2 regions of the Rhizobium sp. CB3060 genome follow, and region 1 is predicted to be linked to the other one. Evidence: riboswitches for the same ligand, from Rfam matches in the RefSeq annotation. Region 1 holds a riboswitch; the other holds the start of a gene.
What was found. A riboswitch is a leader RNA that binds a small molecule or an ion and turns the genes downstream of it on or off. The one in region 1 is predicted to bind cobalamin.
Positions count from the first base shown of each region.

Region 2: linked by a shared signal. The riboswitch ahead of N2601_RS08610 (DUF1636 family protein) and the one ahead of N2601_RS02250 (aromatic ring-hydroxylating oxygenase subunit alpha) in region 1 are both predicted to bind cobalamin.

Region 1 is NZ_CP104158.1:464,359-469,144, reverse strand. It holds gene N2601_RS02255 (hybrid-cluster NAD(P)-dependent oxidoreductase) at 1-597, opposite strand, end outside; gene N2601_RS02250 (aromatic ring-hydroxylating oxygenase subunit alpha) at 600-1,844, opposite strand; cobalamin riboswitch at 1,947-2,150, opposite strand; gene N2601_RS02245 (ACT domain-containing protein) at 2,367-2,780, opposite strand; gene N2601_RS02240 (DUF6656 family protein) at 2,881-3,492, shown strand; gene N2601_RS02235 (L-threonylcarbamoyladenylate synthase) at 3,550-4,524, shown strand; gene N2601_RS02230 (FAD-binding oxidoreductase) at 4,559-4,786, shown strand, end outside.
Region 2 is NZ_CP104158.1:1,757,083-1,761,868, forward strand. It holds gene N2601_RS08595 (FecCD family ABC transporter permease) at 1-589, opposite strand, end outside; gene N2601_RS08600 (ABC transporter substrate-binding protein) at 655-1,614, opposite strand; gene N2601_RS08605 (ABC transporter ATP-binding protein) at 1,628-2,407, opposite strand; gene N2601_RS08610 (DUF1636 family protein) at 2,418-2,831, opposite strand; cobalamin riboswitch at 2,940-3,156, opposite strand; gene N2601_RS08615 (FAD/NAD(P)-binding protein) at 3,376-4,786, opposite strand, start outside.

The DNA.
Region 1 (4,786 bases):
ATCGGTGCGGCCGCAGCCTTCGACGATGAAGCCGAGATCGAGGTTCGGCATGAAGCGGGCGAGATATTCCAGCTCCGAGCGGAAGATGATGTCGGCGGGGCTGCGCGAGCAATTGACGAAGGTGATGTCCGACAAGGGCCCTGTGTCGGCCATGTAGCGCGTCATCGCCATCATCGGCGTGATGCCGGAGCCGGCCGAAACGAAGAGATATTTTTCGCCGGGATGACGGATGTGGCTGAAATCGCCGAGCGGGCCGAAAGCCTTGATGCGCATACCGGGCTTCAGGTTCTCGAACATCCAGCGCGTGCCGATGCTGTCCTTCTGCGCCTTCACCGTGACGGCCACGGAAAAGGGCCGCGACGGTGTCGAGGAAAGCGTGTAGGTGCGCATGACCGGCTCGGGCGCCGTCGGCAGTTCCAGGGTTACGAACTGGCCCGGCAGATAGCGGAACCAATTATCCTTGTCGGAGCGGAATGTGAAGGTCATCACATCGGGCGCTTCCGGCGTTGCCGACAGGCATTCGAGCAGATGCTGCCTGTCGCTCCATGGCTGCATCTGATCCAGGTGCTGATGACGGAGAGAGATGGTCATGTTCATACTCAGGCAACCGCCGACAGCTTGGCCTGATCGCCCTGCAGCCGGTTGATCATGAAATTCGAGTACCACTCGACGAACTGCATGACGCCGCCCTCGTGGAGTTCCGAATAGGGGCCGGGCTCATAGGCCGGCGAGCGTATACCGAAGGCATTTTCCTCGACGATGCGACGGTCCTGATCGTTGGTTTCCGTCCAGACATGGGTCAGTTCCTCGAGGTCATAGTCGACGCCCTCTACCGCATCCTTATGCACCAGCCATTTGGTGGTGACCGCGGTTTCCTCGGCGCTGATCGGCAGCACGCGGAAGGAAATGGCGTGGTCGCCGAGAAGATGGTTCCACGTTGTCGGGTAATGGAACAGGATCATCGCACCGATATTGTTGATGGTGACGTCAGGCGATAGCGGCCGCTTGACGGCGCGCCTGCCGGACATGGTGTAGCTTTCAGCCCCTTCGATCAGCGGCATGCGGGCGGCGCGGAACTGACCATCGGGTGCGATCTTGAATTGGCTCGGCAAGCCGGCGGCTTCGCAGCGCTGCCAGTGCTCAGTGATGAGGGGATCGTTCATCGCACCTTGTACACCCGTGATGGTCGGCGCTTCCGGGTAGGTACGGCAGAGCTCCGGATGATTGGCGGCGCAGTGATAGCACTCGCGATTGTTCTCCCATACCAGCTTCCAATTGCCCTTTTCGATAATGGTGCTCTGGAAGGCGACCTTCGTCTCGCCGATGCGATGCGGCGCCATGTAAGGCTCGATCGCGGCGCGGACCGGGGAGAAATCCGGGGCGTTTTTCGCCAGACAGATGAAGATGTAGCCGCCGACGCTCTCGCAGTGAACCGGCTTCAGGGAGAACTGGCTCTTGTCGAAATCCTCCGCCATCTGCCGGGCGAAGAGCAGCGAACCGTCGAGTTCGTAGGTCCACTGATGGTAAGGGCAGACAAGCTTGGCCGAAGAACCGCGCTCGGATGCGCAGACACGCGAGCCGCGGTGGCGACAACTATTGTGGAAGGCGCGGATGACCTGATCCCGGCCGCGGACGATAACGACGGGATAATCGCCGACCTGGACCGTGAAATAATTGCCGGCCCGCGGCACTTCGCAATCATGGCCGATGAACAGCCAGTCGCGATAGTAGATCATCTCCATGTCGAGCTTGAAATAATCGGGGTCGGTGTAGAAGGCCTGCTCCAGGCTGAAACCCTGGCGGCGGTTCTTCAATTGTCGCAAAACGTCGGTGCCGATATCCATGTGCCTATCCTCGTGCAATACCAGGCAGTAGGCAGAGGACATGCACCGGCCGGCCTTAAACAGCCCAACGCATTACCCCCCGACTGCCCGCCGCGGTCAGTGAAATCTGTCGTCCCCAAGGCTGGTTTCCGGGCTCTGGAGCGGTCCTCAAGAGGACCCCATGGCGCCTTCCCAGGTTGTTCTCGACCCAGTGGCTTTATCTGCCATGCCTCACTCCACCACCGTTGCGGGGGCAGCGCCGGATTTTGACCGGCTTCCCAATTCTCCGCCTCCCTAATAGACGGCACCTTGAGATTGAGGTCATCATAGCTCCCGCCTCACGCGTCGCTCTGCTGCAATGCGACATCGGCTTCGAAATTGGCGACAGGTGAGATGAAGCTTGGAAATGACGCGAATTTTGTCGCGATAATACGAACCAATTCAAACTATTAGCTCGGTCCCGGCAAGACGATCGTCCGTGTGAACCATTCTGCGCTCCATGACGCTTTATCTTGATTGCGACAGAGCGATGGGCGATGAATTTTAGGGACGATCTTGTCCGGCGGAGAGCGCCTTCAATGCCGCCATGGCACGCTCGGCATCGGCGATCGGCACGAAGATATGGTCATGATAATAGGCCGCAACGACATTGGCGCTGATGCCCTCGCTTCCGAGTGCCATAGCAAAGGCCGCCGTCAAGCCCACGGCCTCCAGCGAGGAATGGACGTCTAGGCTAATCATTCGCATGGCGGGTTCAGCCGGAAGCCCCGCCTGCCGGGCGGCCTCGATCGGAAGGATCAGCGTCATTCCCTCTTTTTCGTGGAACATTCCGATCGGCTTCAAATGGATATAGTCTGTCAGCATTGAAGGCGGCACGCAGCAAAAGACGAATTCGCCTTCAATGAGATTTGGCTTCATGCTCGCAATCAGCAGTTTGAGTTCGGTGATACCCGGCATGGCTCTGATCCTTCCAAACATCCCAGCGTGGCGCGCTTAAGCCCGGCTCAAGCTAGGCGATCTATTAACTGCTATCCATACCCATACCGAGAGTGCCGCCATGGCCAAGCTCAGATATTTCGACGCCAAGAAGCCCGCCGAACCGGAACCGGAATTGCCGGCGGCCTCCCATAGCGAATTCCTGCGCACCGGCCGCATCACCCGCGACAGGGCGCATTGGCTGGCCGAAGAGCGGCGCTATCTCAGCTATGAGGAAGTGGCCGAGCGCACGGCGAATAAGCTGCGGAATGCTGGCGAAAAGACCCACGATCGGCTGAACAGCTTTCACCAATCGATTCGTTTTCCGAAGCTGATCTTCCATCACACGCTGAAGGACACGCCGCATCTCGGTTATTGCCATGTCACTGCGGCGCGAACGCAATTTGCGCAGTATGAAGAGGTGAGCTGGGCCTTCTACATCGCCAACTTCTTTGCCCGCATCGGGCAGAACGACAATTTCTTCGAAAATATCAGCCTGAAATATTCGCGGATGTATTTTGCCGTCGCCGTCTTGCCGGATCAGGAATCGCCGGAAAAGAAACTGACGATCAACCGCGAGGTCCGAGGCAACGGCGTACTCTTCCACACACACGATCCGCAGATCGCCATCCGCAACGTGTTGCTGCTTGGCGCGCGCAACGAACAGCTCCGCGACATCATTCGCCAGCTTTGATCATTGATCCCCAAACTTGAAAAGCATAAGAACGGCCTGAACTACAACGGTCAGGCCATGGCGCGACACATAGACATTCTCCAGGATCCCGAAACGGCTATAGCTGCGGCGTCGGAAACGCTTGCCGAGGGGCTGCCGATCGGGTTGCCGACCGAGACGGTCTATGGGCTTGCCGCCGATGCCACCAATCCCGCTGCTATCACCCGCATCTATGAGACCAAGGGGCGGCCCCGCTTCAATCCGCTGATCTGCCACATGAGCGATCTCGCCATGGCGGAACGCCATGCGATCTTCGACCCGATCTCGCGGAAGCTGGCCGAAGCCTTCTGGCCCGGTCCGTTGACCCTTGTGCTGCCGCTGCGGCCGGAAAGCGATATCCATCCGCTGGCGACCGCGGGGCTTGATACGATCGGCATCCGTGTGCCGCAGGGTTTTGCTGGCGAGCTGATCCGCGCCTTCGGCCGGCCGCTCGCCGCCCCCAGCGCCAATACGTCCGGCAAGATCAGCGCCACCAGCGCCGATCATGTTCATGACGATCTCGGCGAACGGATTACACTCATCCTCGATGCCGGCGCTTCGGTTGTCGGCGTTGAATCGACGATCGTCAAGGTTGAGGACGGGGAGATGCGCCTGCTGAGGCCGGGGGGCCTCGCGGCTGAGGAGATCGAGCGGATCGCAGGTCAGCCGCTCAAGCGCAAGAACGGCGCCTCGCCGGCCATTGAAGCGCCAGGCATGCTTGCCTCGCACTATGCGCCAGGTGCTGCGGTGCGGCTCGATGCGACTGCTGTTTTACCGGGCGAGGCGTTGATCCGTTTTGGGCGACCGGACATTGCCGGTGCGGAGAACGCGGCCATGGTGCTCGATCTCAGCCCATCCGGCGATCTTGCGGAAGCCGCCGCCAATCTGTTCGATTTCATGAAACGCGCCGATGGCAGCGGCGCGGCAATGATCGCCTTTTCCAGCATTCCCGACGAAGGCCTCGGCGAAGCCATCAACGACCGCCTGCGCCGCGCGGCCGCGCCCAGAGAGTAAATCCGGTCAAAGACACATCGGCAAAGGACACGCCATGAGCAGCTCCGCCCCCTCCTCCGCCCTTCTGGATCGCTTTGCCGCGATCGTCGGCGAAAAGCATGCCGTGCAGGACCCTGCGGAGATCGCACCGCATCTTATCGAAAATCGCGGGCTCTATCGCGGCGCATCGCCCCTGCTCCTGAAGCCGGGCTCGGTAGAAGAGGTTTCGGCAATCCTGAAGCTCGCCAGCGAGACCGGCACGGCCATCGTGCCGCAGACCGGT
Region 2 (4,786 bases), 1.3 Mb from region 1:
CCAGCCCCAAACCACCGAGCATCCAGAAGACAACGGTATTGGCCGCCCTGGGGTCGCCGAGAAAAATCAGGAGATTGCCGAGCGCGGTAAAGACAAAGGCGACGGCGACGCCAGACAGCATCAGCCGGTCGGCTGATTGCGAGCGCGTCAGCCGGGTCACCAGCGCTACGGCGGCGATCGCGAGTAGCGCGCCGGCGAAGGAGAATAAGGGTACGGTCAGTAGCCCAAGGATGAGCCCGGTGTGCAGTAGCGCCAGGATAGCACCGAAAGCGGCACCTGAGGAAACGCCGAGAAGATGCGGATCGGCCAGCGGATTTCGCGTCAAAGCCTGCAGCACAGCTCCGGTGACCGCAAGCCCGGCACCCACGAGCAACGCGAGAATGACGCGCGGAAAACGGACGTCCCAAACGATGCTTTCCTGTCCGCCCGACCAGGTGATTGGAAACAAGCTGGCATGCAGCTTGTTGCCGACGATCGACCAGACGGTCGCAAACGGGATCGGTGCCGCACCGAAGGAAACGCCCGCCGTGATCGACATGGCGAGGAGAGCGACCAGGAGAGGGATTAGAATGGGAAGGCCAATACGCATGCGAAAATCCAGGAAGCGATCCGATCCGCTCAGTGATCGACTGGACGGATCGGCATTGTCGTTCGTTACATCGCTTCCGGGTGGAAAGCCTTCGCCAGCGTTGCGATCGCCTCGATATTGCGCGGTCCCGGCGTGGCCTCGACATAGGGAAGCACGACGAAACGGTCGTTCTTCACCGCGTCGATGGTCTTGAAAGCCGGATTGTTCTTCAGAAATGCGATCTTCTGGGCCGCCGTGACTTCGCCGTAGTCAACGATGACGATGACCTCGGGGTTTTTCTCGATCACAGGCTCCCAGGAGACCTCCGTCCAGCTCTTTTCGACATTGTCCATGACGTTGGTGCCGCCGGCCGCTTCGATCATTGCCGTCGGGATGCCATAGCGGCCCGAGGTGAAGGGCTTTTCCTCACCGGAATCATAGACGAAAACACGGGTCGGCTTCTCGGCACGGCTGATCTTCGCCTGGATACCGCCAAGCTGCTTGCGATAATCCGCCACTAGGGCCTCCGCCCTATCCTCGACACGGAAAATCCTGCCGAGATTGAGCAGGTCGACGAACATGTCGTCCATGGTCGGCTTGTTCTTCTGCATGACGAAGATGCAGGATTCGGTGAGCTCATAGACCTTGATGCCGAAGGGCGCCAAAGTCTCCGGCGTCACTTCGCCGCCCACTTTCATGCCGTAGTTCCAGCCGGCGAAATAAAAGTCGGCATTGGCTCCGAGCAACACTTCCTTGGTTGGATATTTCGGCGACAGCTCCGGCATTTCCTTGATGCCGTCCCGCAGCTTCTCATCCAGCGTCTTCCAGCCGGAAACCCCGGTGTAGCCGACCATGCGATCCCTTAGCTTCAGCGCCAGCATCATTTCCGTGAGGTTGACATCGTTGGAAACGGCGCGCTCCGGCGCCTTGTCGAAAGTGACATCGCGATTGCAGCTACGCACGGTGACGGGCTCGGCCAAAGCACCGCCGGCAAAGAACGTGCCGAGCAGCAAGGCGGTAGCGGACAAGGACATGCGGAAAGACATGGATGGCTCCAAATTATCGAAGAGAAAACGTAAAACGATGGGATGTGTCGCCCACGACCTGACGGCTCGCTTCGACACGGAATGCGGATGAGATGCGCTCGGCGGTCAGAACCTCGATTGCCAAGCCATGGCCGCTCAGACGGCCGAAATCGAGCACTGCGACATGCGTGGCGAAATCGGCGGCGAGATTGATGTCGTGCAAGGTCGTGATGATCGTCCGACCAAGGCCTTTCAGCAGCTCCAGTATTTCGAGCTGATGGCGGATATCGAGATGGTTGGTTGGCTCGTCGAGGATAATCAGCTCCGGCTCTTGCGCCAGCGCGCGGGCAATCAATACCCGCTGCTTTTCGCCGCCCGAAAGCGACGCGAATTGCCGGAGCGCCAGATCCTTGAGCTCCAGGCGGACAAGTGCTGCCGCGGTCGCCGCATGATCCTCCTCGCTCCAACGCGCCATGCCCTTGCGATGGGGAATGCGGCCCATCATCACCACATCGCGGACGCTAAAGGGAAAATCGCCCGGCGTCTCCTGCAGGACGACGGCGATACGCTGCGCCGCCTCGCGCGGGCCGATCGACCAGAGATCGATGCCGTCGAGACGCACGCAACCCCGTTGCGGCCGGATACCACGATAGAGGCAGCGCAGCAGGGTCGATTTACCCGCCCCGTTCGGGCCGATGATTGCCAGCCGATCACCAGCTTTGACGGACAGGCTGATGTCCCGGATGATCGGTTTACCCTTATGCGGGCCCCAGGTGACGCCGTCAGCTTCCAGTCGCAAGCATTTTTCCAGCATGACCCCGCTCCTACTGCAAGAGCGTTGCTTGGCGTTCGGCCGAAACGATCGCAGCCGGAATGCGCGCCAATGTCTTGCCGCCCAGCATTTTCGGGCGTTCGCCTTCCCGTGTCAGGCCATCGGGCCGATCGCGGTAAAGCTCGGCGAAGGAGACGAGTGCCCCGATATCCGCCTCGCCCGCGATGTCGCCGAAGAGGTAGGTCGCCTTTGCCGTTGCCTGGAAGGCGACGGTGCATGGCCGATCGCAGCCGGCCATGCAAACGCTGCCCTCCAGACTGAAATCGTCGGAAAGTGCCGCGCCAGCCTGGGTAATGGCGGCCTGTAGATGCTTCAGCAAATCAAGACCGGGACGGCATGGCGCGCCGACGTGACGGCAATTCGTGCATACGGTGATCCGATGCGTCTGCTCTCTCGCTGTATCCATGAAAAGCCTCCCGGAGATCTCGCCGGAGGCAAAGTCAAGATAGGGCCTGCGGACACAAACGCGCCCTCGCCCAACCACTGAATTTCCATCGGAACACCCCGTCCGTTGCGGTTGACGTCATCGATGGCAGGTCTCCTGGCTCGCGGGTCACAGCCCGTTCGCACCTTCCCGGCATGAAGCCAGTGGCATGTCGCGAACGCGCTCTCCGCTTACAGTTGCGGGGGCAGCCACGGTTTTGGCCCCTGATGGGTAATCCGCACCGTGTTCCCTTTTCAGCCGCCCTCCGGATGATTCCGGCGGCAGCACCATCGGTATGGTTCATCTCACAGAAAATCGAAGCGAGCAATGGTAGTGTCATTGAGGTCTGCACTTGTCCCCGAATTCCGGCTGGCGTGAATGGCAAGCGCATTTGTTATGTTATTACGTTACTAATTTCAATCAAAAAATAAGGCATGGCGATGAGGCCGAAGCTCGTATTCATAAGGGCTGTTGAACATGGCAAATGACCTCGCCTCCGAGTTTAGGCGAGCGACAAAAATCCCAATCACACCGCCTTGCACTGCGGATAGAACCGGGCCGCCACGCCTTCGGCGGCCGCATAGGCCTGCGTGACGATCTCGGGCACGAGATCGATGTCCGGCAGGCTGCCGAGCCCCAGCGGGCCGATGGCGAAAAGTCCCTCGATTATGCGGCCATCTGTGGAAAGCGCGCCCGTTGCTTCGACAGCAAGGCCAAGACCGAGTTCATCCTGTGTGGCGAGGCCCGCGTTGATCAGGCTCCGCATCAATGGCGTATCGAGATCGGGCTCCCGGCAGCGGCAATCGATCACCTCGTCGGCATAGATCTGCTCCACGCCCTGCTGACCGGCCGGCTTCAGCATCAATCCGGTCGGCGTGCGCCGTAGAAATTGCCCGCAACGCGACAGCGTATTACCCTCCGCCAGCTCCTGCCTCAGCCGGACATACAGAGCCTCCGGCAGACGGTTTCTATGGCTGTCGTAAAGGGCGCGCAGATGGCGGTTGAATTGCTGCTTCTGTCCGGCCGGCAGCGAGCGCCAAAGGGAGCGCGCATGTTTGCGCAGGCCGTTCATGACGGATTGCCAGCTTTGCCCGCTCGCCTCCGCATTCTCGCAAGCCCGCCGAATAAAACGCACAATCTCGCTGAGACTGCCGGGCATTGCTTCTGCAGGAAAGACCGGATCGGCATTGCTGCGGGTGTGGCTCTGCGGCAGAAAGCCGTGTCTCGAAACGATGGTGATCTGCCCATCATAGCCGTTGTCGCGCATCTGCAGCAGCCGGTCCACGACGCGCAGACCGCTACCGAGCAAGACCGTATGCGGGCGCGACACTAGGCGGCGGGCGCGGACCGTCGTCGGCGTCGCCACCGGTTCGCCGCTCTGCGGCTCGTGATCGGCAATGCCGTAACCAGTCGCCAGGACCACGGTGTCGAACGGGGGATAGACGGCGCCGGCGCTCTCCACCAAAAAGCGGTCGCCATGGCTGCGGCGAAGGCCGATCACCGTCTCGCCGCTGACCTGCACCGCAATATCCCGCCGCGAGGACAATGCCTCGGAAAAGCGCTGGTACACATAGTCGCTGAAAATGCTTTTGGGGACGAATATCTGCAAAAAGCCCGGTATGGCCGCCGGCACGGCACTGCGGAACGCGGCATTGCTACAGAGCCAATCGTTGAAATCATCGGGATCGCCAGCGGAAACCGAGAGATCGCGCACACGGCTGTTCAGGATTTCGCTGCTATGGCCGGAAGCCAACGCCTGACCGCCGCTGACGCTGGAATTGGGGTCGAAGAGCTGCAGATGAAAAGGCGTCCGCACCGTCTTCATCAAGGCGATCGCCGTCATCATGCCGGAAAAGCCGCGGCCGATGACAGCGATGCGCGGCATCGCATAGGCCTGCGCCGAGGCATTTGCCCTGGCAGAAAAAAGTCCCTGAACC